One region of the Streptomyces sp. NPDC007157 genome, then DNA from elsewhere that is predicted to be linked to it. Evidence: riboswitches for the same ligand, from Rfam matches in the RefSeq annotation. Region 1 holds a riboswitch; the other holds the start of a gene.
The links. A riboswitch is a leader RNA that binds a small molecule or an ion and turns the genes downstream of it on or off. The one in region 1 is predicted to bind ZMP and ZTP.
Positions count from the first base shown of each region.

Region 2: another riboswitch for ZMP and ZTP. It lies ahead of ABZ642_RS07745 (bifunctional 5,10-methylenetetrahydrofolate dehydrogenase/5,10-methenyltetrahydrofolate cyclohydrolase); the one in region 1 lies ahead of ABZ642_RS24455 (glycine hydroxymethyltransferase).

Region 1 covers NZ_JBEYFE010000013.1:213,155-222,572, reverse strand. The annotation lists gene ABZ642_RS24480 (phosphatase PAP2 family protein) at 1-437, opposite strand, end outside; gene ABZ642_RS24475 (FAD-binding oxidoreductase) at 588-1,988, shown strand; gene ABZ642_RS24470 (decaprenylphospho-beta-D-erythro-pentofuranosid-2-ulose 2-reductase) at 2,004-2,759, shown strand; gene ABZ642_RS24465 (2'-5' RNA ligase family protein) at 2,776-3,354, opposite strand; gene trpS (tryptophan--tRNA ligase) at 3,580-4,593, opposite strand; gene ABZ642_RS24455 (glycine hydroxymethyltransferase) at 4,736-6,190, opposite strand; ZMP/ZTP riboswitch at 6,223-6,312, opposite strand; gene rocD (ornithine--oxo-acid transaminase) at 6,415-7,620, shown strand; gene ABZ642_RS24445 (glutathionylspermidine synthase family protein) at 7,765-8,949, opposite strand; gene ABZ642_RS24440 (hypothetical protein) at 8,957-9,307, opposite strand.
Region 2 covers NZ_JBEYFE010000003.1:490,661-500,078, forward strand. The annotation lists gene ABZ642_RS07705 (pyridoxal-dependent decarboxylase) at 1-881, shown strand, start outside; gene ABZ642_RS07710 (SDR family NAD(P)-dependent oxidoreductase) at 867-1,685, opposite strand; gene ABZ642_RS07715 (hypothetical protein) at 1,736-2,263, shown strand; gene ABZ642_RS07720 (MBL fold metallo-hydrolase) at 2,377-3,006, opposite strand; gene ABZ642_RS07725 (S-(hydroxymethyl)mycothiol dehydrogenase) at 3,006-4,094, opposite strand; gene ABZ642_RS07730 (ABC transporter ATP-binding protein) at 4,427-6,205, shown strand; gene ABZ642_RS07735 (hypothetical protein) at 6,309-6,605, opposite strand; gene ABZ642_RS07740 (nuclear transport factor 2 family protein) at 6,778-7,143, shown strand; ZMP/ZTP riboswitch at 7,316-7,398, shown strand; gene ABZ642_RS07745 (bifunctional 5,10-methylenetetrahydrofolate dehydrogenase/5,10-methenyltetrahydrofolate cyclohydrolase) at 7,425-8,273, shown strand; gene ABZ642_RS07750 (CU044_5270 family protein) at 8,274-9,251, opposite strand; gene ABZ642_RS07755 (sigma-70 family RNA polymerase sigma factor) at 9,244-9,418, opposite strand, start outside.

The sequences.
Region 1 (9,418 bases):
GCGCCCGCGGCGACGTCCGACGGGTAGTGCACGCCGACGACGAGCCGGGAGAGGCACATGGCGGCCGCCAGGGGCGCGAGGGCGGGCGCGCCGAGCGCCCCGAAGGCGACGGCGGCGGCCGCGGCGGAGGTGGCGTGCGAGCTGGGGAAGGAGTGCCGGCCCGCGGTACGCACCCGGGGCCGCACATGCGCGGGGCGCGCACGGCGCACGAGCCGTTTGACGCTCATGCTGCCGAGGTGCGCGCCCGCGACGAGCGCCGTGCCGCGCAACCAGGCGCCGCGTCGCGCGCCGTCCACGGCGGCCCCCGCGAGGCCGGCCGCGAGCCAGAGCGCGCCGTGCTCACCGGCGACGGAGAGACCGCGCGCGGCCGACGCGACGCGTGGATCGGCACCGCAGGCGTGCAGCGCGGAGAGGATCCGGTGGTCCATGTCGTCCATTGGACTCACTGTTCACCTTGATCCCGCCAAAGCTACGACCATATTGAGCGACATTCCGATAATCACCCGTTTCGGGGAGTCAGGTGATCTTCTGTAACCAATCACCAATAGCACCCATAACACCCATACGGCAGCGATACGGTCGCCCTCATGCCTGGAAAGCCTGGCGGGCCCGCAGGTCCCGCCGAGTCCGCACCCCCCGGAACCACCGTGTCCGTCACCGGCTGGGGCCGCACCGCCCCCACCGCCGCCCACCTGATCCGTCCCCGGACGTACCAGGAGGCGGCGAACGCCGTCCGGGACTGCGGGGCACGCGGCGGCATCGCGCGGGGCCTGGGGCGCGCGTACGGGGACGCGGCGCAGAACGCCGGCGGCGCCGTGCTCGACATGACGGGCCTCGACCGCATCCACGCCATCGACGCCGACGGCGGCACCCTCCTGTGCGACGCGGGGGTCTCCCTGCACCGCCTGACGGAGGTGCTGCTGCCGCTCGGCTGGTTCGTCCCGGTGACCCCGGGGACCCGCCAGGTGACGGTGGGCGGCGCGATCGGCGCCGACATCCACGGCAAGAACCACCATGTCTCGGGATCCTTCTCCCGTCACGTGCTGTCCTTCGAACTCCTCACCGCGGACGGCCAGGTCCGCACGGTGAGCCGCGGCACCCCGCTGTTCGACGCGACGGCCGGCGGCATGGGTCTGACCGGAGTGATCCTCACGGCGACCGTCCGCCTTCTCCCGGTCGAGACGTCGTACATGACGGTCGACACCGAACGCGCCACCGACCTCGACGACCTGATGCACCGCCTGACCACCACGGACCACCACTACCGCTATTCGGTCGCCTGGATCGACCTGCTGGCGCGTGGGGCGGCGACCGGGCGCGCGGTGCTCACGCGGGGCGACCACGCGCCCCGGGAGGCGCTCGGTGAGGACACGCGCGCCGGGCGTGCACCACTCGCCTTCCGCCCCCGTCAGCTCCCGGCCGCCCCCACGTTCGTCCCCGAAGGCCTCCTGGGCCGCACCACCGTCGGTCTCTTCAACGAACTCTGGTACCGCAAGGCGCCACGCGCGCGTACCGGCCAACTCCAGCGCGTCTCCGCGTTCTTCCACCCCCTGGACGGCGTCCCGCACTGGAACCGCGTCTACGGCCGAGGCGGCTTCGTGCAGTACCAGTTCGTCGTCGGCTACGGCCAGGAGGACGCCCTGCGCCGGATCGTGGCCCGTATCTCCGAGCGCCGCTGCCCGTCCTTCCTGGCCGTCCTCAAGCGCTTCGGCGACGCCGACCCCGGCTGGCTCTCCTTCCCCGTGCCCGGCTGGACCCTCGCGCTCGACATCCCGGCCGCGCTGCCGGGCCTCGGCGCGTTCCTCGACGAACTCGACGAGGAGGTCGCGGGCGCCGGCGGCCGCGTCTACCTCGCCAAGGACGCCCGGCTCCGCCCCGACCTGCTCGCCGCGATGTATCCACGGCTCGCCGACTTCCGCGCCCTGCGTGCGGAGTTGGACCCGCGCGGGGTGTTCGTCTCCGACCTGTCCCGCCGTCTCGGCCTCTAGGAGCTGATCGCTGTCATGAAGGACGCCTTCGGAATGCCCCAGTCCCTGCTCGTGCTCGGCGGTACGTCCGAGATCGCGCTGGCCACCGCGCGCCGGCTGATCGCCCGCCGCACCCGCACGGTCTGGCTGGCCGGCCGCCCCTCCCCCGCCCTCGACCACGCCGCCGGACATCTGCGCACGCTGGGCGCCGACGTCCGCACCGTCCCCTTCGACGCGCTCGACCCCGAGTCCCACGAGGCCGTCCTCGGCAAGGTCTTCGCCGAGGACGACATCGACATGGTGCTGCTCGCCTTCGGTGTCCTGGGCGACCAGGCGACCGACGAGCGGGAGCCGGTGCAGGCCGTGCGGGTGGCGCAGACCAACTACACGGGCGCCGTTTCGGCGGGCCTGGTCTGCGCGCGGGCCCTGCAGACGCAGGGCCACGGCTCACTGGTGGTGCTGTCCTCGGTGGCCGGGGAGCGGGCGAGGCGCTCCAACTTCATCTACGGCTCCAGCAAGGCGGGCCTGGACGCGTTCGCCCAGGGCCTGGGCGACGCGCTGCACGGGACGGGCGTGCACGTGATGGTCGTACGGCCGGGGTTCGTGCGGTCGAGGATGACGGCCGGACTGGCGGAGGCGCCCCTGGCCACGACCCCGGAGGCGGTGGCGACGGCGATCGAGACGGGGCTGCGCAGGCGCTCGGAGGTGGTGTGGGTGCCGGGGGCGCTGCGGGTGGTGATGTCGGCGCTGCGGCACGCGCCGCGGTCGGTGTTCCGGCGGCTGCCGATCTAGGGCCTGTCCTGGTCGGCTACCGGCTGGCGATGGTGTCCCGCTCCGCGTGCCCCACCTGAGGCGGCACGACGGAGCCCCCGAACACGTACTCGTGCAGCTTCCGCCACACGCCGTCGGAACCCTGCTCGTAGAGGGCGAACCCCATGCAGGGCCACTCGGCCTCGTACCCCGCCAGCTCGGCGAAGGCCCGGTCCATCGCCGCCTCGTCGATCCCGTGCGCGACGGTGACATGCGGGTGGTACGGGAACTGCAGCTCGCGGTCGAGCGGCCCGGACGCGGCACGGACCCGCTGCTGGAGCCAGGCGCAGTCGTCCGCCCCCTGGACCACCCGGACGTACACGACCGGCGAAAGGGGCCGGAAGGTGCCCGTGCCGCACAGCCGCATCGGGAACGGCCGGCCCACCGCGGCGACCTCGCCCAGGTGGGCCTGGACGGCGGCCAGCTCGCCCTCGGCGATCTCCGTGGGCGGCAGCAGCGTGACGTGCGTGGGGATGCCGTGGGCCGCGGCGTCGCCGAAGCCCGCGCGCCGCTCCTGGAGCAGGCTGCCGTGAGGCTCCGGGACCGCGATCGAGACGCCGATCGTTACGGTCCCCACGTCATCTCCTGTCGGTCGTGATGGCCGGACGCGTGTCGGGTTCGTACCCGGCCGTCCGTCTATCGACTGTACGGCCACGGCCGCCTTCCGGGCAGCCGTGGCCGAAGTGATGTGCAGCGCTCCCGTGCGCTCCCCCGAGCGCCCCGAGCGCCCCGAGCGCCCCCGGCGCCCCGCTCGGTACCGTCGGCGCTCCGCCCGGCGCTCGGCGGGTCAGTGCTCGGCGGGTCAGTGCTTGGCGGGCAGGAAGCCCACCCGGTCGTAGGCCTGGGCCAGGGTCTCCGCGGCGACGGCGCGGGCCTTCTCCGCGCCCTTGGCGAGGATCGAGTCGAGCGTCTCCGAGTCGTCCAGGTACTGCTGGGTGCGCTCCCGGAACGGGGTCACGAAGTCGACCATGACGTCGGCGAGGTCCGTCTTGAGCGCGCCGTACATCTTGCCCTCGTACTCCTGCTCCAGCTCGGCGACCGACTTGCCGGTGAGGGTGGAGTAGATGGTGAGGAGGTTGCTGACGCCCGGCTTGTCCGCCACGTCGTAGCGGATGACCGTGTCGGTGTCGGTGACCGCGCTCTTGACCTTCTTGGCCGTCGTCTTCGGCTCGTCGAGGAGGTTGATGAGGCCCTTCGGCGTGGACGCCGACTTGCTCATCTTGATCGACGGGTCCTGGAGGTCGTAGATCTTCGCCGTCTCCTTGAGGATGTACGGCTTCGGGATCACGAAGGTCTCGCCGAAGCGGCCGTTGAAGCGCTCGGCGAGGTCGCGGGTGAGCTCGACGTGCTGGCGCTGGTCCTCGCCGACGGGCACCTCGTTGGCCTGGTAGAGCAGGATGTCGGCGACCTGGAGGATCGGGTACGTGAACAGGCCGACGCTGGCGCGGTCCGCGCCCTGCTTGGCCGCCTTGTCCTTGAACTGGGTCATCCGGCTGGCCTCGCCGAAGCCGGTGAGGCAGTTCATGACCCAGGCGAGCTGCGCGTGCTCGGGGACGTGGCTCTGCACGAAGAGGGTGCAGCGGTCCGGGTCCAGGCCGGCGGCGAGCAGCTGGGCCGCGGCGAGGCGGGTGTTGGCGCGCAGGTCGGCGGGGTCCTGCGGGATCGTGATCGCGTGCAGGTCGACGACCATGTAGAAGGCGTCGTGGGATTCCTGGAGGGCTACCCACTGGCGGACGGCGCCGAGGTAGTTGCCGAGGTGGAACGAGCCGGCGGTGGGCTGGATGCCGGAGAGCACGCGGGGTCGATCAGAGGCCATGCCCCCATTCTCGCAGAGGGTGCGGGTGGGATTGGTCTCCGCGGTGGGGGGGGTGTCCGATGCGCGGGGGACTGCGGCGCCGTTGTGGCCGGTCGCGCAGTTCCCCGCGCACGTCAGGGGGCGCTGCCCCTGACGGCGTTGATCAGCCCAGGTCGATCTCCGGGTACAGCGGGAAGCCCGCCACCAGGTCCGTCGCGCGCTGGGCGATCTCCGTCGACACCTTCTCGTCCAGGACGTGCGAGGCCTTGCTCGGCGCGCCCGACTTCGTCGTGCCCGGCTCGGTCGCCGTCAGGACACGGTCGATCAGGGCCGCCACCTCGTCCATCTCGGCCGTGCCCAGGCCGCGCGTGGTCAGGGCCGGGGTGCCGATGCGGATGCCGGAGGTGTACCAGGCGCCGTTCGGGTCGGCCGGGATCGCGTTGCGGTTCGTCACGATGCCGGAGTCGAGGAGGGCCGTCTCGGCCTGGCGGCCGGTGAGGCCGTAGGACGACTCGACGTCGATCAGGTTGAGGTGGTTGTCCGTGCCGCCGGTGACCAGGGTGGCGCCACGGCGCGTCAGCCCCTCGGCCAGGGCACGCGCGTTGTCGACGATGCGCCGGGCGTAGTCCTGGAAGGCGGGCTGCCGGGCCTCGGCGAGGGCGACGGCCTTGGCGGCCATGACGTGCGGGAGCGGGCCGCCGAGGACCATCGGGCAGCCGCGGTCGACCTGGTCCTTCAGCGAGTCGTCGCACAGGACCATGCCGCCGCGCGGGCCGCGCAGCGACTTGTGGGTGGTGGTGGTCACGATCTGGGCGTGCGGGACCGGGTCGAAGTCACCGGTCAGGACCTTCCCGGCGACCAGGCCCGCGAAGTGCGCCATGTCGACCATCAGGGTCGCGCCGACCTCGTCGGCGATCTCCCGCATGATCCGGAAGTTCACCAGACGGGGGTACGCGGAGTAGCCGGCCACCAGGATCAGCGGCTTGAACTCGCGGGCCTGGACACGCAGCGCGTCGTAGTCGATCAGGCCGGTCGCCGGGTCGGTGCCGTAGGAGCGCTGGTCGAACATCTTGCCGGAGATGTTCGGGCGGAAGCCGTGGGTGAGGTGACCGCCGGCGTCCAGGGACATGCCGAGCATCCGCTGGTTGCCGAAGGCCTGCCGCAGCTCGGCCCAGTCGGCCTCGGAGAGGTCGTTGACCTGGCGGACGCCCGCCTTCTCCAGGAAGGGGACCTCGACGCGGTCGGCGAGGACGGCCCAGAAGGCGACCAGGTTGGCGTCGATGCCGGAGTGCGGCTGGACGTAGGCGTGCCGGGCGCCGAACAGCTCTCGGGCGTGCTCGGCGGCGAGCGCCTCGACCGTGTCGACGTTGCGGCAGCCGGCGTAGAAGCGGCGGCCGACGGTGCCCTCGGCGTACTTGTCGCTGAACCAGTTGCCCATCGCGAGCAGGGTCGCCGGGGAGGCGTAGTTCTCGGAGGCGATCAGCTTGAGCATCTCGCGCTGGTCGTGGACCTCCTGGCCGATGGCGTCGGCGACCCGCGGCTCGACCGCGCGGATCACGTCGAGGGCGGCGCGGTACGCGGTGGACTCGGTGGAGAGGGGCGCGGACTTGTCTGACATTCGGGACCTCCGGACATGGCGTTCGGCGTTCACGGTTCGGCCCAGGCGCACGGCACTCGATCAGACACAGGCCGCTCCCCGATGGTCGGTCCCATCCCAGCGCGCCAGTCACGGCCCGCTGGTCAGACTACCCGGCACGCCGGGCCCGGGGGCCGTGGCGTCCACCAGTCGGGCAGGGGCAGAGGGTAGTAAGGGGGCACCTCGCCGCGTTCTCTGGAGTCGCCGTGACCACTACGGAAGCCCTCATCGCCGCCGCCGACGCGCACAGCGCGCACAACTACCACCCGCTGCCGGTGGTGATCGCCACGGCCGAGGGGGCGTGGATGACGGACGTGGAGGGGCGCAGGTACCTGGACTTCCTGGCGGGTTACTCGGCGCTGAACTTCGGGCACGGCCACCCCCGGCTGGTGGCGGCGGCGAAGGCGCAGCTGGAGCGGGTGACGCTGACGTCCCGCGCCTTCCACCACGACCGGTTCGCCGCGTTCTGCACGGAACTGGCGGAGCTGTGCGGGATGGAGATGGTGCTGCCCATGAACACGGGGGCGGAGGCGGTGGAGACCGCCGTGAAGACCGCCCGGAAGTGGGGGTACCGGGTCAAGGGGGTGCCGTCGGAGAGGGCGAAGGTGGTGGTCGCCGGCGGCAACTTCCACGGCCGTACGACGACGGTGATCAGCTTCTCGACCGATCCCGAGGCACGGGCGGACTTCGGGCCGTACACCCCCGGCTTCGAGATCGTTCCGTACGGCGATCTGACGGCCATGCGGGCCGCGTTGACCGAGAACACGGTGGCGGTGCTGCTGGAGCCGATCCAGGGCGAGTCCGGGGTGATCGTGCCGCCGGAGGGCTATCTGGCGGGGGTGCGGGAGCTGACGCGCGAGCGGGATGTGCTGTTCGTCGCGGACGAGATCCAGTCCGGACTCGGGCGGACCGGGCGGACCTTCGCGTGCGAGCACGAGGGGGTCGTACCGGATGTGTACGTCCTCGGGAAGGCGCTGGGGGGCGGGGTGCTGCCGGTGTCGGCGGTGGTGGCGCGGGCCGAGGTGCTGGAGGTCTTCCGGCCCGGCGAGCACGGGTCCACCTTCGGCGGGAACCCGCTGGCCTGTGCGGTGGCGCTGGAGGTGATCGCGATGCTGCGCAGCGGTGAGTACCAGGAGCGGGCGGCCGAGTTGGGGGAGGTCCTGCATCGGCGGCTGGCGGAGATCGCGGGCAGTGGGCGGGTGACCGCCGTGCGGGGGCGGGGGCTGTGGGCGGGCGTGGACGTGGATCCGGCGGTGGGATCGGGGCGGGTGGTGTCGGAGCGGTTGATGGAGCGGGGGGTGCTGGTGAAGGACACGCACGGGGCGACCGTGCGGGTGGCTCCGCCGTTGGTGGTGGCGGAGGAGGATCTGGAGTGGGGGGTTGAGCAACTGTGGGAGGTCCTGAGCGCCTGAGGGGGTGCCGCCGCGAGACGAGCGCGAGTGCCGGTGCGCCGTGGCTCGCCGCGCCCACGCGGCGGTTGCCGCGGATCCGATACAGCCCCACGCCCCTATGGGGCGCTCCCGTGCGGGGCGTTCAAAGAATCACGTGCGGGGCGTTCAAAGAATCACGTGCGGGAGGAAGCGCGCGTAGTCGTCCGTCACCAGGCCCGCCGACTCCCTGATGCCCAGGCCCGCCGGCTCCTCCCCCACCACCCACGCGCCCAGCACGACGTGGTTGCCGTCGAAGGTCGGCAGGGGGGCCAGCTCCTGGTAGCAGCACGCCTCGTGACGCTGGACGGCCGCCGTGCCCGGGGTGTGCACCCGCACGCCGGCGCCCTCCCGGCCCAGCAGCGGCTTGCTGACGTACCCCTTGCCGGCCGCCAGCTCCCTGGGGCCGTCGACGTAGGCCGGCAGCAGGTTCGGGTGCCCCGGGTACAGCTCCCAGAGGATCGCCAGCAGCGCCTTGTTGCTCAGGAGCATCTTCCAGGCCGGCTCTATCCACATCGTGGTGCCCGTGCCGCCGCCGTTGTCCAGGGTGTCGAGGACGTGGCCGCCGAAGGCGTCGGTCGTGAGCCATTCCCAGGGGTAGAGCTTGAAGCAGCTGCGGATGAACCGGAGCCGGTTGTCGACGAAGCGGCCGGAGAGGGTGTCCCAGCCGATCTCCTCCATGGAGATCCACTCGGTGTCCAGGCCCGCCTGCTCGGCGGTCTCCTTCAGGTAGGCGACCGTCATCAGGTCCTCGCCGAGTTCGTCGGCGGCGGAGTGGGCGAAGTGGAGGGGGATGCCGGGCGGGAGCAGCCGGGCCTGCCGCTGCCAGGCGGCGACGAGGCGTTCGTGGAGACTGTTCCACTGGTCGGCGCCCGGGAAGCGGTCCTCCATCCAGAACCACTGGGCCGAGGCGGCCTCCACCAGGGAGGTGGGGGTGTCGGCGTTGTACTCCAGGAGCTTCGCCGGGCCGGTGCCGTCGTGGCGGAGGTCGAAGCGGCCGTAGAGGGAGGGGAGTTCGGAGCGGCGGTGCCAGGACTCGGTGACGGCGGCGCGGATGCGGGGGTCGGTGATGCCCAGTTCGGCGAAACGATCCTGCGCCACGATGTGGCCGGCCGCGGCCAGACACATGGCGTGCAGCTCCTCGACCACCTCCTCCAGCGCTTCCACCTCCTCCAGGGTGAAGACGTAGTACGCGCTCTCGTCCCAGTACGGGCGCAGGGCGCCGTCGGGATGGCGGGTGAGGGGGTAGATCAGGCCCTGTTCCTCGACGGTCCGCTGCCAGCCGGGACGGGGTGCGACGGTACGGCGCTCCATCGCGGGGTCAGCCGCCGGAGCTGCCGTGGCCGCTGCCGTGCCCGAACCCGCCGCGGTGGACGCCGTGGCCGCCGCTGGACGAGCCGCCGGAGCCCTTGGCCGGCTTGATGAACGAGCCGCCGCTGACCCAGCCGCTCTTCTTCTTGCCGCCGTAGTAGTAGGCGCCGTCGACAGCGGCCTTGGTGGAGCCGCAGTTCTTGTCGGAGACGACCTGGTAGCCCTTGGTGGCGGTGTAGCTGTTGCGGTCGACACAGCGCTTGTCGGGCTCGGAGGAGCAGGCGGTGAGGGCGGCGGCCAGCAGGCCCATGCCGCCGAGGACCACGGTGCCCGAGCGGAGTTGTCGGCGTGCGTCAGCCATGTTCGTGTTCCCCCGTGTGGCGTGCGGTGGGCCGACGGGAGTCCAGTGATCGCCGGCCGGGTGTGCGGCGACAGCTTAGACGAACGGACTCAGCCGCCTCGACTTGTCATG
Region 2 (9,418 bases), on a different contig from region 1:
GCCCGGTCGAGGTGCTCTCCGGCAGCCCGCACTCCAGTGTCGGCAAAGCGCTGTCGGTGCTCGGCATCGGGCGGGACCGGCTGCGGCCGGTCAAGCTGCTGCCCGGCAACCGGGAGGCGGTGGACGTGACCGCGCTCGACGCGGCGCTGGCCGCGCTCCAGGGACGGCCGGCGATCGTCGTCGCCAACGCCGGCACGGTGAACACCGTCGACTTCGACGACCTGCGGGCGATCGCCGCGCTGAAGGAGCGTCACGCCTTCTGGCTGCACGTCGACGCCGCGTTCGGTGCCTTCGCCGCCCTCTCCCCCGCCCACGCCCCGCTGGTCGCCGGTCTGGACGCGGCCGACTCGGTCTGTGTGGACCTGCACAAGTGGCTCAACGTCCCCTACGACTCGGCCGTGCAGTTCACCCGCCGCCGCGACCTCCAGGTGGCCGTCTTCCACAACGAGTCCCCCTACCTGGGCCCGCCCACCGGCGACCCGGACTTCCTGCACCTCACCCCGGAGACCTCCCGCCGGCTGCGGGCGCTGCCGGCCTGGTTCTCCCTGACGGCGTACGGCCGTGCCGGGTACCGCGAGATCGTCGAGCGCAACGTCGCAGAGGCCCGGCGCCTCGGCTCGGCCATCGACGCCCTTCCGGACCTGCGCCTGCTGGCCCCGGTCCGGCTCAACGTGGTCTGTCTCACTCTCACCGAGAACCCCACGCAGGAGCGGGTGGACGCCCTGGCCCGGGCCCTCGCCGCGGCCGGGGAGACGTTCCTCACCCCGACGGTGTACGGCGGGGTGCCGGCGCTGCGGGCGGCGTTCAGCAACTGGCGGACCACCGAGGACGACACCCGGCGGGTGCTGGCCGCCGTCACGGCGGCGTCAGCCGCCCTGTGAGGCATGGCGGGCCTCCCGGTGCGGCCGCAGCGCCGCGTGGAAGCCGCTGTGGACGGCGGTGAGACCGCCGTCGACGCGGAGCGTGGTGCCGGTGATCCAGGCGGCGTCCCCGGAGGCGAGGAAGGCGACGGCCGCGGCGACGTCCGCAGGCTCGCCGACCCGGCCGAGCGGGTAGAGCGGGCGGAGGGCGTCGAGTTCGTCCTCCCGTCCCGCCCAGGCCGAGGTGCGGACCGTGCCCGGCTCCACCAGGTTGACCCGGACCCCGCGCGCGGCGGCGTGCCCGGCGAGGGTGCGGGTCAGCGAACCGAGGCCGGCCTTGGCGGCGCTGTAGGCGTGGTTGCCGAAGTCGGCCTCGGCGTTGACGGAGCCGATGGTGACGACGGCGCCCCGCCCGGAGGCCGCCAGGTGCGGCAGGGCGGCCCGGCAGCAGCGGTGCACGCCGGTGAGGGTGATGTCGAGGTCGAGGTCCCAGCCGTCGTCCGGCTGGTCCTCGAAGAGCGGGACGTCCGGAGTGCAGTGCGCGGCACAGTTCACCAGCACGTCGAGTCGGCCGAAGGCACCGACGGCACGGTCGACGGCCGCCGCCACGGAGTCGCGGTCGGCCACGTCGCAGCCGAACGCCTCGACCGCCAGCCCCTGTTCGCGCAGTACGGCCGCCGTCCGCTCCGCCTCCGGCAGGTCCCGGTCGGTCACCAGCACCCGTGCGCCCTCCTCGGCCAGCCGCCGGGCGACGGCCGCGCCGATGCCGCGGGCCGCGCCCGTGACGAGAACCCCGTGTCCCGCAAAGCGATTGAGTCCGGTCATGGCAACGACCGTACGGGCCAAAGGATCAACAGGACAGATACCGTGCGGGCATGTCCGCGTTCTTGCAGCAACTCCCGGCCCTCATCGGCGTCGTGATCGGCGCGCTCGGTTCGTATCTCGCCGTGGTGCGGGGTGACCGGGTGCGGTTCCGGCGGGAGCAGGAGGCGCGCTGGGACGAGCGCCGGCTGACCGTGTACGCGGAGTGGGCGCAGGCGTTGAAGAAGACCGTCTCCGTCGACTACCGGGTCGCCGCCCATCTGGGCAACGACCCGCATCCCCACCCGCTCTCCCCGCAGGAGGCCGAACCGCTGCTGGCGGCGGCCCAGTTGGCCCGTGATCCGTACGGCGAGAAGCTCATCATGCTGGGCAGCCCGGCGGTGGTCGCGAAGGGCCAGGAGTGGGTGCTCGCGGTCATGGCGATGGAGCGGTTCCTGCGGGAGGGGCGGCGGGATCCCGAGGCGTGGCGGATCCTGCTGGAGCGGCAGCGCGACGGCCGCGACGACTTCTACGCGGCCGTCCGCGAGGACCTGGCGCTGCCGCCCGGTCACTCGGGACGCCTGCCGCTGGCGGAGGCGTAGTCACCGGCCGGTCCGTCGAACGGTCCGGCAGGTCAGGCCTCCGGCGCGTGATCCCTCGCGGTCTTGGCCGAGGGTCGCGCGGAAGCCTGACGTCCTCCGTCGCCCTTTCGGCGTCAGTGGCCGCGGGTGACCCACTCCGCCAGATGGGGGGCTTCGGTGCCGATGGTGGTCGACTCGCCGTGTCCGGTCAGCACCTTCGTCTCCGGCGGGAGGGTGAGCAGCTTGTCCCGGATGGAGTCGATGATCGTCGGGAAGTGGGAGTACGACCGTCCGGTCGCGCCGGGGCCGCCCTGGAAGAGGGTGTCACCGGTGAAGACGGTGGCCAGGCCGGGCTCGTAGAGGCAGACGGCGCCGGGCGCGTGGCCGGGCGTGTGCAGCACGGTCAGGTCGGCGCCGGCCGCCTCGATGACCAGCCCGTCGGACAGGTGGTTGTCGGGGTCGCGGTCGGGGTGGGTGAGCTTCCACAGCGGCAGGTCGTCGGGGTGCAGCCAGATCTTGGCGCCGGTCAGGTCCGCGAGGGCGGGCGCGGCGTCGATGTGGTCGTTGTGGCCGTGGGTGCAGACGATGGCCTTCAGGACCCGGTCCTCGACCGCCTCGGCGATGGCCTGGGCGTCGTGGGCGGCGTCGATGACGATCACTTCGCGTTCGTCGCCGATGATCCAGACGTTGTTCTCGACGTCCCAGGTGCCGCCGTCGAGGGTGAACTGCCCGGCGGTGACGACGCGTTCGATGCGCGTGGTCATCACAGCACCACCACCGAACGCAGCACGTCGCCCTGGTGCATCCGGTCGAACGCCTTCTCCACCTCGTCCAGCTGGATGGTCTCGGTGACGAAGGCGTCCAGCGGCAGCCGGCCCTGCAGGTGCAGGTCGATCAGCATGGGGAAGTCCCGGGAGGGCAGGCAGTCGCCGTACCAACTGGACTTGAGCGCGCCGCCGCGGCCGAAGACGTCCAGGAGCGGCAGTTCGAGCTTCATCTCCGGGGTCGGTACGCCGACGAGGACGACCGTCCCGGCGAGGTCGCGGGCGTAGAAGGCCTGCCGGTAGGTCTCCGGGCGGCCGACCGCGTCGATGACGACGTCGGCGCCGAAGCCGCCGGTCAGCTCGCGGACCGCCTCGACGGGGTCGCTCTCGCGCGAGTTGATCGTGTGGGTGGCGCCCAGGGTGCGCGCCGTCTGAAGTTTCCGATCGTCGATGTCGACGGCGATGATCTTCGCGGCGCCCGCCAGCCGGGACCCGGCGATCGCCGCGTCACCGACCCCGCCGCAGCCGATCACGGCGACCGAGTCGCCCCGGCCGACGTTGCCCGTGTTGATCGCGGCGCCGATGCCGGCCATCACCCCGCAACCGAGCAGTCCGGCGACCGCCGGGGAGACGGCGGGGTCGACCTTGGTGCACTGTCCGGCGGCGACCAGCGTCTTCTCGGCGAAGGCCCCGATACCGAGCGCCGGGGACAGCTCCTGTCCGGTCGAGGCGAGGGTCATCTTCTGCTCGGCGTTGTGGGTGTTGAAGCAGTACCAGGGGCGACCGCGCAGACAGGCCCGGCAGTTCCCGCACACGGCACGCCAGTTGAGGATCACGAAGTCCCCGGGCGCCACGTCCGTGACACCCGCGCCGACCGACTCCACCACTCCGGCGGCCTCGTGGCCGAGCAGGAACGGGAACTCGTCGTTGATGCCGCCCTGTTTGTAGTGCAGGTCGGTGTGACAGACCCCGCAGGCCTGTACCTGTACGACGGCTTCGCCCGGCCCGGGGTCCGGCACCACGATCGTCTCGACCCGCACCGGCTCGTCCTTGCCCGGTGCGATCACGCCGCGTACTTCCTGCGCCATGGACCTGACCCTTTCGTCGCTGTGCTGACGTGCCTGTCTTCCGACCCTACGCGTGACCGCTCGGTAACGGCACGGAGCACGTCGATGATCGCGGATCTTTCCCACCGGTCACCGCGGTCCCACCGGCCGGCGTGCGCCGCATACCCCTGGGCGTACCCCTGCTCCACGGCGCCCCATATGCCACCCGGGGGTAAGGGGACCGGGACCGGCCGAGACCGACCGAGCGCCGAGCACGCCCGGGTGATCCTCGCCGAGCACGGCGTCCGGGCCCTGGGGGCGGAGCGGGCCGACGTAGCCTTGGTGCGCCGCCCACCGCTCGGCCGAGGAGCACCGTGACCACCGCAGACGCAGTTCCGCCGCGACGGACGGCAGACCCTACCGGTCCGTCCGCGTTCCGGCTGCTCCTGTCCTACGTACGACCGCACCGTTGGGCCCTGTTGGCGGGTGCGGTGCTCTCGCTGCTGACCGGGGCGACCGGACTGCTGCTGCCGCTGGTGGCGCGGGGGTTGATCGAGGACCTCTCCCACGACCGTTCCATCAGCGGGAAGTTGCTCGTGATGGCGGGTCTGGTGGTCACCAACACCGTGGTGGGCGCCCTGGGTTCGTACGTGCTGCGGCGCACCGCCGAGTCGGTGGTGCTGGGGGCCCGGCGCACCCTGTCGTCGTACCTGCTACGGCTGCGGATCACCGCCGTGGACCGCACCGAACCCGGTGACCTGATGGCGCGGATCACCTCGGACACCACCCTGCTGCGCGAGGTCACCACGGACTCGCTGGTCGCGCTCGGCACCGGCGGGCTCACCCTGGTCGCCACCGTCGTGATGATGGGGGTGGTCGACCCCGTACTGCTGGGTGTCACGCTCGCGGTGATCGCCGGGGCGGGCATGGTGCTGGGCACGATCGTGCCGCGCATCAACCGGGCGAGCCGGCGGGCGCAGGACGCGGTCGGGGTGATGGGAGCCTCGCTGGAGCGGGTGCTGGGCGCGCTGCGCACCGTGAAGGCGTCGGGCGCCGAGCACCGCGAGGAGCGTGCGCTGCACGAGGCCGCCGAGGAGTCCTGGCGGCAGAGCGTGCGGGCCGCCAAGTGGGCCGCCGCCGCGGGCAACACGGCGGGGCTCGCGATGCAGCTGGCGTTCATCACGGTCCTGGCGGTGGGCGGGGCGCGGGTGGCGACCGGCGCGATCGGCATCGGCACGCTGGTGGCGTTCCTGCTCTATGTCTTCTACCTGATGTCGCCGATCCAGCAGGTCGTCGGCGCGGTCACGCAGTACCAGACCGGCGCCGGCGCGCTCGCCCGGATCCAGGAGGCGCTCCGACTGCCCGCCGAACCGCCGTCCGAACCCGCCGAGTTGCCGTCCGCCGGCGCCGAACCGGCCGCCGTCACCTTCACCGACGTGCGGTTCCGCTACGCCGACGACCTGCCGTACGTCCACCACGGGGTCGACTTCGCGATACCCGCACGGGGCATGACGGCGTTCGTCGGCCCGTCCGGCGCGGGCAAGACCACCGTCTTCTCCCTGATCGAGCGGTTCTACGACCCGGAGTCCGGTTCCATCACCCTCGACGGCCGCCCGCTCGCCGACTGGGAACTGCCCCTGCTGCGCTCGGCCATCGGATACGTCGAGCAGGACGCCCCCGTGCTGTCCGGGTCGTTGAAGGACAATCTGCTGCTCGGCAATCCGGAGGCGGGCGAGGACGCGGTGACACGGGTGCTGAAGACGACCCGGCTGGACGGTCTGGTGGCGCGGCTGCCGCAGGGCCTGGAGACGCTGGTCGGGCACCGCGGGACCAAGCTGTCCGGCGGCGAGCGGCAACGGGTCGCGATCGCACGGGCGTTGCTGCGCCGGCCCCGGCTGCTGCTCCTGGACGAGGCGACCTCACAGCTGGACGCGGTGAACGAGGCGGCCCTCAGGGACACCGTCGCCGACGTGGCACGGTCGACCACGGTGCTGGTGGTCGCGCACCGCCTGTCGACGGTGACGATGGCCGACCGGATCGTGGTGATGGACACGGGCCGGGTCCGCGCGGTGGGCACGCACCGGGAACTGGTGGCCGCGGATCCGCTGTACGCGGAGCTGGCGGCGACGCAGTTCCTGGCCGCCGAGCACTGAGCACGCGGTTCCTGGGCACCGGGCACGCGGTAGTCGACCGCCGAGCACCGAGTACGACGAGGGCCGCCCCTTGTCCGGGACGGCCCTCGGGGTGGGGCGTGGGTCAGTACTCGATGCCCGGCACCAGCCCCATGGCGGGCGCGGCCAGGTCGGTGAGCTGGTGCAGTTCGCTCAGCTTGTGGACTCCGTTCAGCCCCTGCACCTGCTCCGAGACCTTGGGGATCTGGTCCTGGTACTCCGCCGGGATGCCGATGCGGGAGACCGAGTCGAGCACGCCGAGCGCGGTGAGCTTCCCGGGGTTCTGTGCGCTCGCGTCGGCCGCGTTCGCCAGCGGGGCGGCGAGGCCGGTGACCCCGACGGCGAGGCCGACGGCGGCGACGATGCGTCGTGTTGAGATCATGTCTCCAGCAACGGCCCGGGCGCCGGGCCGGACACGGGCAGCCGGTCCCCCTCACCCGTCAGGCGGAGCGCCCGGCCTGCGCTTGCCGAGCCCGCCGGGGCGGAGGAGGCTCGAAGGTGGGGCTGTCGCGGCCCGCTCCGCATCGGGTCGCGGGCTCCCGCAGGAGGTCATCATGGGCACCGCGACAGGCTCCACGTTCGACACCGCCACACTGCGCCGGGCCGTAGAGGGGAACACCGGGAACACCCTGCTGGCGCTCTACGCGGACGACGCGGAGATCCGTATCGTCGACCGCACCGCCCAGCCCAGCCACCCCAAGGTCCTGCACGGCCGCAGGGACATAGCCGCGATGCTGGACGACGTCTACAGCCGGGACATGACGCACAAGCTGGACCAGTGCATCGTGCAGGGCGACCAGGCCGCCTACAGCGAGTCCTGCGAGTACGCGGACGGTGTCCGGGTGCTCGCCGAGTCGATGATCACGCTGCGCGACGGCAAGATCGCCGAGCAGATCATGATCCAGGCATGGGACGAGTAGCCGGAAGGACCGCGCGGGTCCAGGTCAGCGCCCGGCTGACCTGGACCTTCTCGGCACGAGCGGGGCTCGGGCACCGCCGCCGCACGCGTCCGCGTACGTCCGTCGTGCTGTTGCGGACGGCCCTGCGAGCGGCGCACCGTCGTGGGAAACGCTGAGGGTCTCGGTTACGCTGGGCGCGGGCCGTGACTGGCGCTGAGGTGGAGCACCACCGTGGAGCGGCCCGCACTGTCGATGCCGTGCGCCTGGGCGATCAAGGTCTGACCAGCTCAGGAGTGTGCCGCATGACCCATGCCCGTCTCATGGACGGAACCGCCGTCGCCCGCCGGATCGTCGAACAGACCGCGCTGCGGGCCGCCGAGTTCACCGCACGCACCGGCACCACACCGTGTCTGGCGACCGTGCTGGTCGGCGAGGACCCGGCCTCCGTCACCTACGTCCGGATGAAGCAGAACCGCAGCCGCAAGGCCGGCATCGCCTCCCGGCACGTGGCGCTGCCCGCCACCACGACCACCGAGGAACTCGTCGGCACGCTGCGGGAGTTGTCGGCCGACCCGGCGGTGCACGGCATCCTGCTCCAGCACCCGGTCGGCGAACACATCGACGAGCGGGCCGCGTTCGAGGCGATCGCGCCGGAGAAGGACGTAGACGGCGTGACCTTCGCGTCGTTCGCGACGATGAGCTTCGGCCTGCCGGGCTTCGTCTCCTGCACACCCGGCGGCATCCTGCGGCTGCTCGACGCGTACGACGTCGACCCCGCCGGGAAGCGGGCCGTGGTCGTCGGCCGCAGCGCGATCCTGGGCAAGCCGGCCGGCATGCTGCTGCTCGCCCGCGACGCCACCGTCACCTACTGCCACTCCCGTACCGCCGACCTGTCGGCGGCCGTTCGCGAGGCCGACATCGTGGTCGCCGCCGTCGGCCGTCCCCGGCTGATCCGGGGCCAGGACATCAAGCCGGGCGCGGTCGTGCTCGACGCGGGCTACAACGAGGGGAACGTCGGTGACGTCGACTTCGACACCGCCGTCGAACGGGCCTCGCTGATCACGCCGGTGCCGGGCGGGGTCGGCCCGATGACCATCGCCGTGCTGCTGGAGCAGACGGTCACCGCCGCCGCCCGGCAGCTCGGGGTGTGATCAGCGCATCCAGGCGCTGTACTCCATGACGTCACCGGCCCGCACGCCGTACTCGGGGTCGTCCCGGGTGAACGTGGTCTCCAGGCCGAGTACGGCACCGGTGGCCGGGTCCAGGATCAGCATCCGCCGGGCGCCCGAGGCCTCGACGTGGACGTATGCCTGCCCGGTGCGGCCGAGCCGGTCGGTGACCTGGCCGGCCGGGCGCAGCCCCTGGGCGTCGGCGAGGAGGCGGGCCAGGGCGGCCGACTCCCGGGCGCCGAGCGTCCAGTTGTCGAGCAGCTCGCGGGTGGCGTCCAGGAGTTCCGGCGTGGTGAGGGTGTGGCTGTAGATCAGCTCGGTCAGGTAGGTGCGCAGTTCCGCCGGGTCGTGCGGGGGTGTGCCGAGCGGCGGGGCGTCGCCCCACATCGGCGGGAAGGTGCGCCGGCTGAGCACATGGCCGTCCTCGACCAGCCGCGACCGGTCGCCGTCGTCGGTGAGGACCGGGCGGCCGGGGTGGGACGGGTCGGTCGCCACGACCACCTCGGTATGGCTGCCGTCCGCGGCCCAGCGCACCACCCGCTCCTCCGGCAGCGTGACCGGCGGCTTGCCGTCGCTCATGCCGAGGCTCCAGGACTGCACGTGGGTGCCCTGCCGCAGCGCCGGGGACCCGTCCTGGGCCGCGACGGCGGCCAGCTTCGCGACCTCGGCGAGTGGTACGGGGGTGGAGTGGGCGCGGACGGCCAGCGGCCGGGGTGCGGCGACCGCGCGAGTGCCGGCGGGACCGCCGAGCAGCACGGTCAGTACGGTTGCCACGGCGACGAGGGCCGCGGCGAGCGACCACACCAGTCGCGGCCGGGTCCGGCGCCAGGGGTGCGGAGTGTCGTGCAGCAACCGGACGAGGTGCCGTTCGGCGGTGTGGTCCAGGGGGCCGTCGCCGAAGTGGGGGCCGTCGGCGGGTACCGGGTCGGCGGCGCGCAGCAGGTCGAGTTCGTCAGCCATGGCGGTGTTCCTCGGAAAGAGCCTCGACGGCAAGGGGTCGCAGTCGGTCGATCTCGGCTCTGAGCCGGCGGCGGGCGCGGTGCAGCCGCATCGCGGCGGCCCGGCTGCCGCAGCCCAGGACGACCGCCACCTCGTCGACACCGAGTTCCTCCCACGCGGTCAGCCGC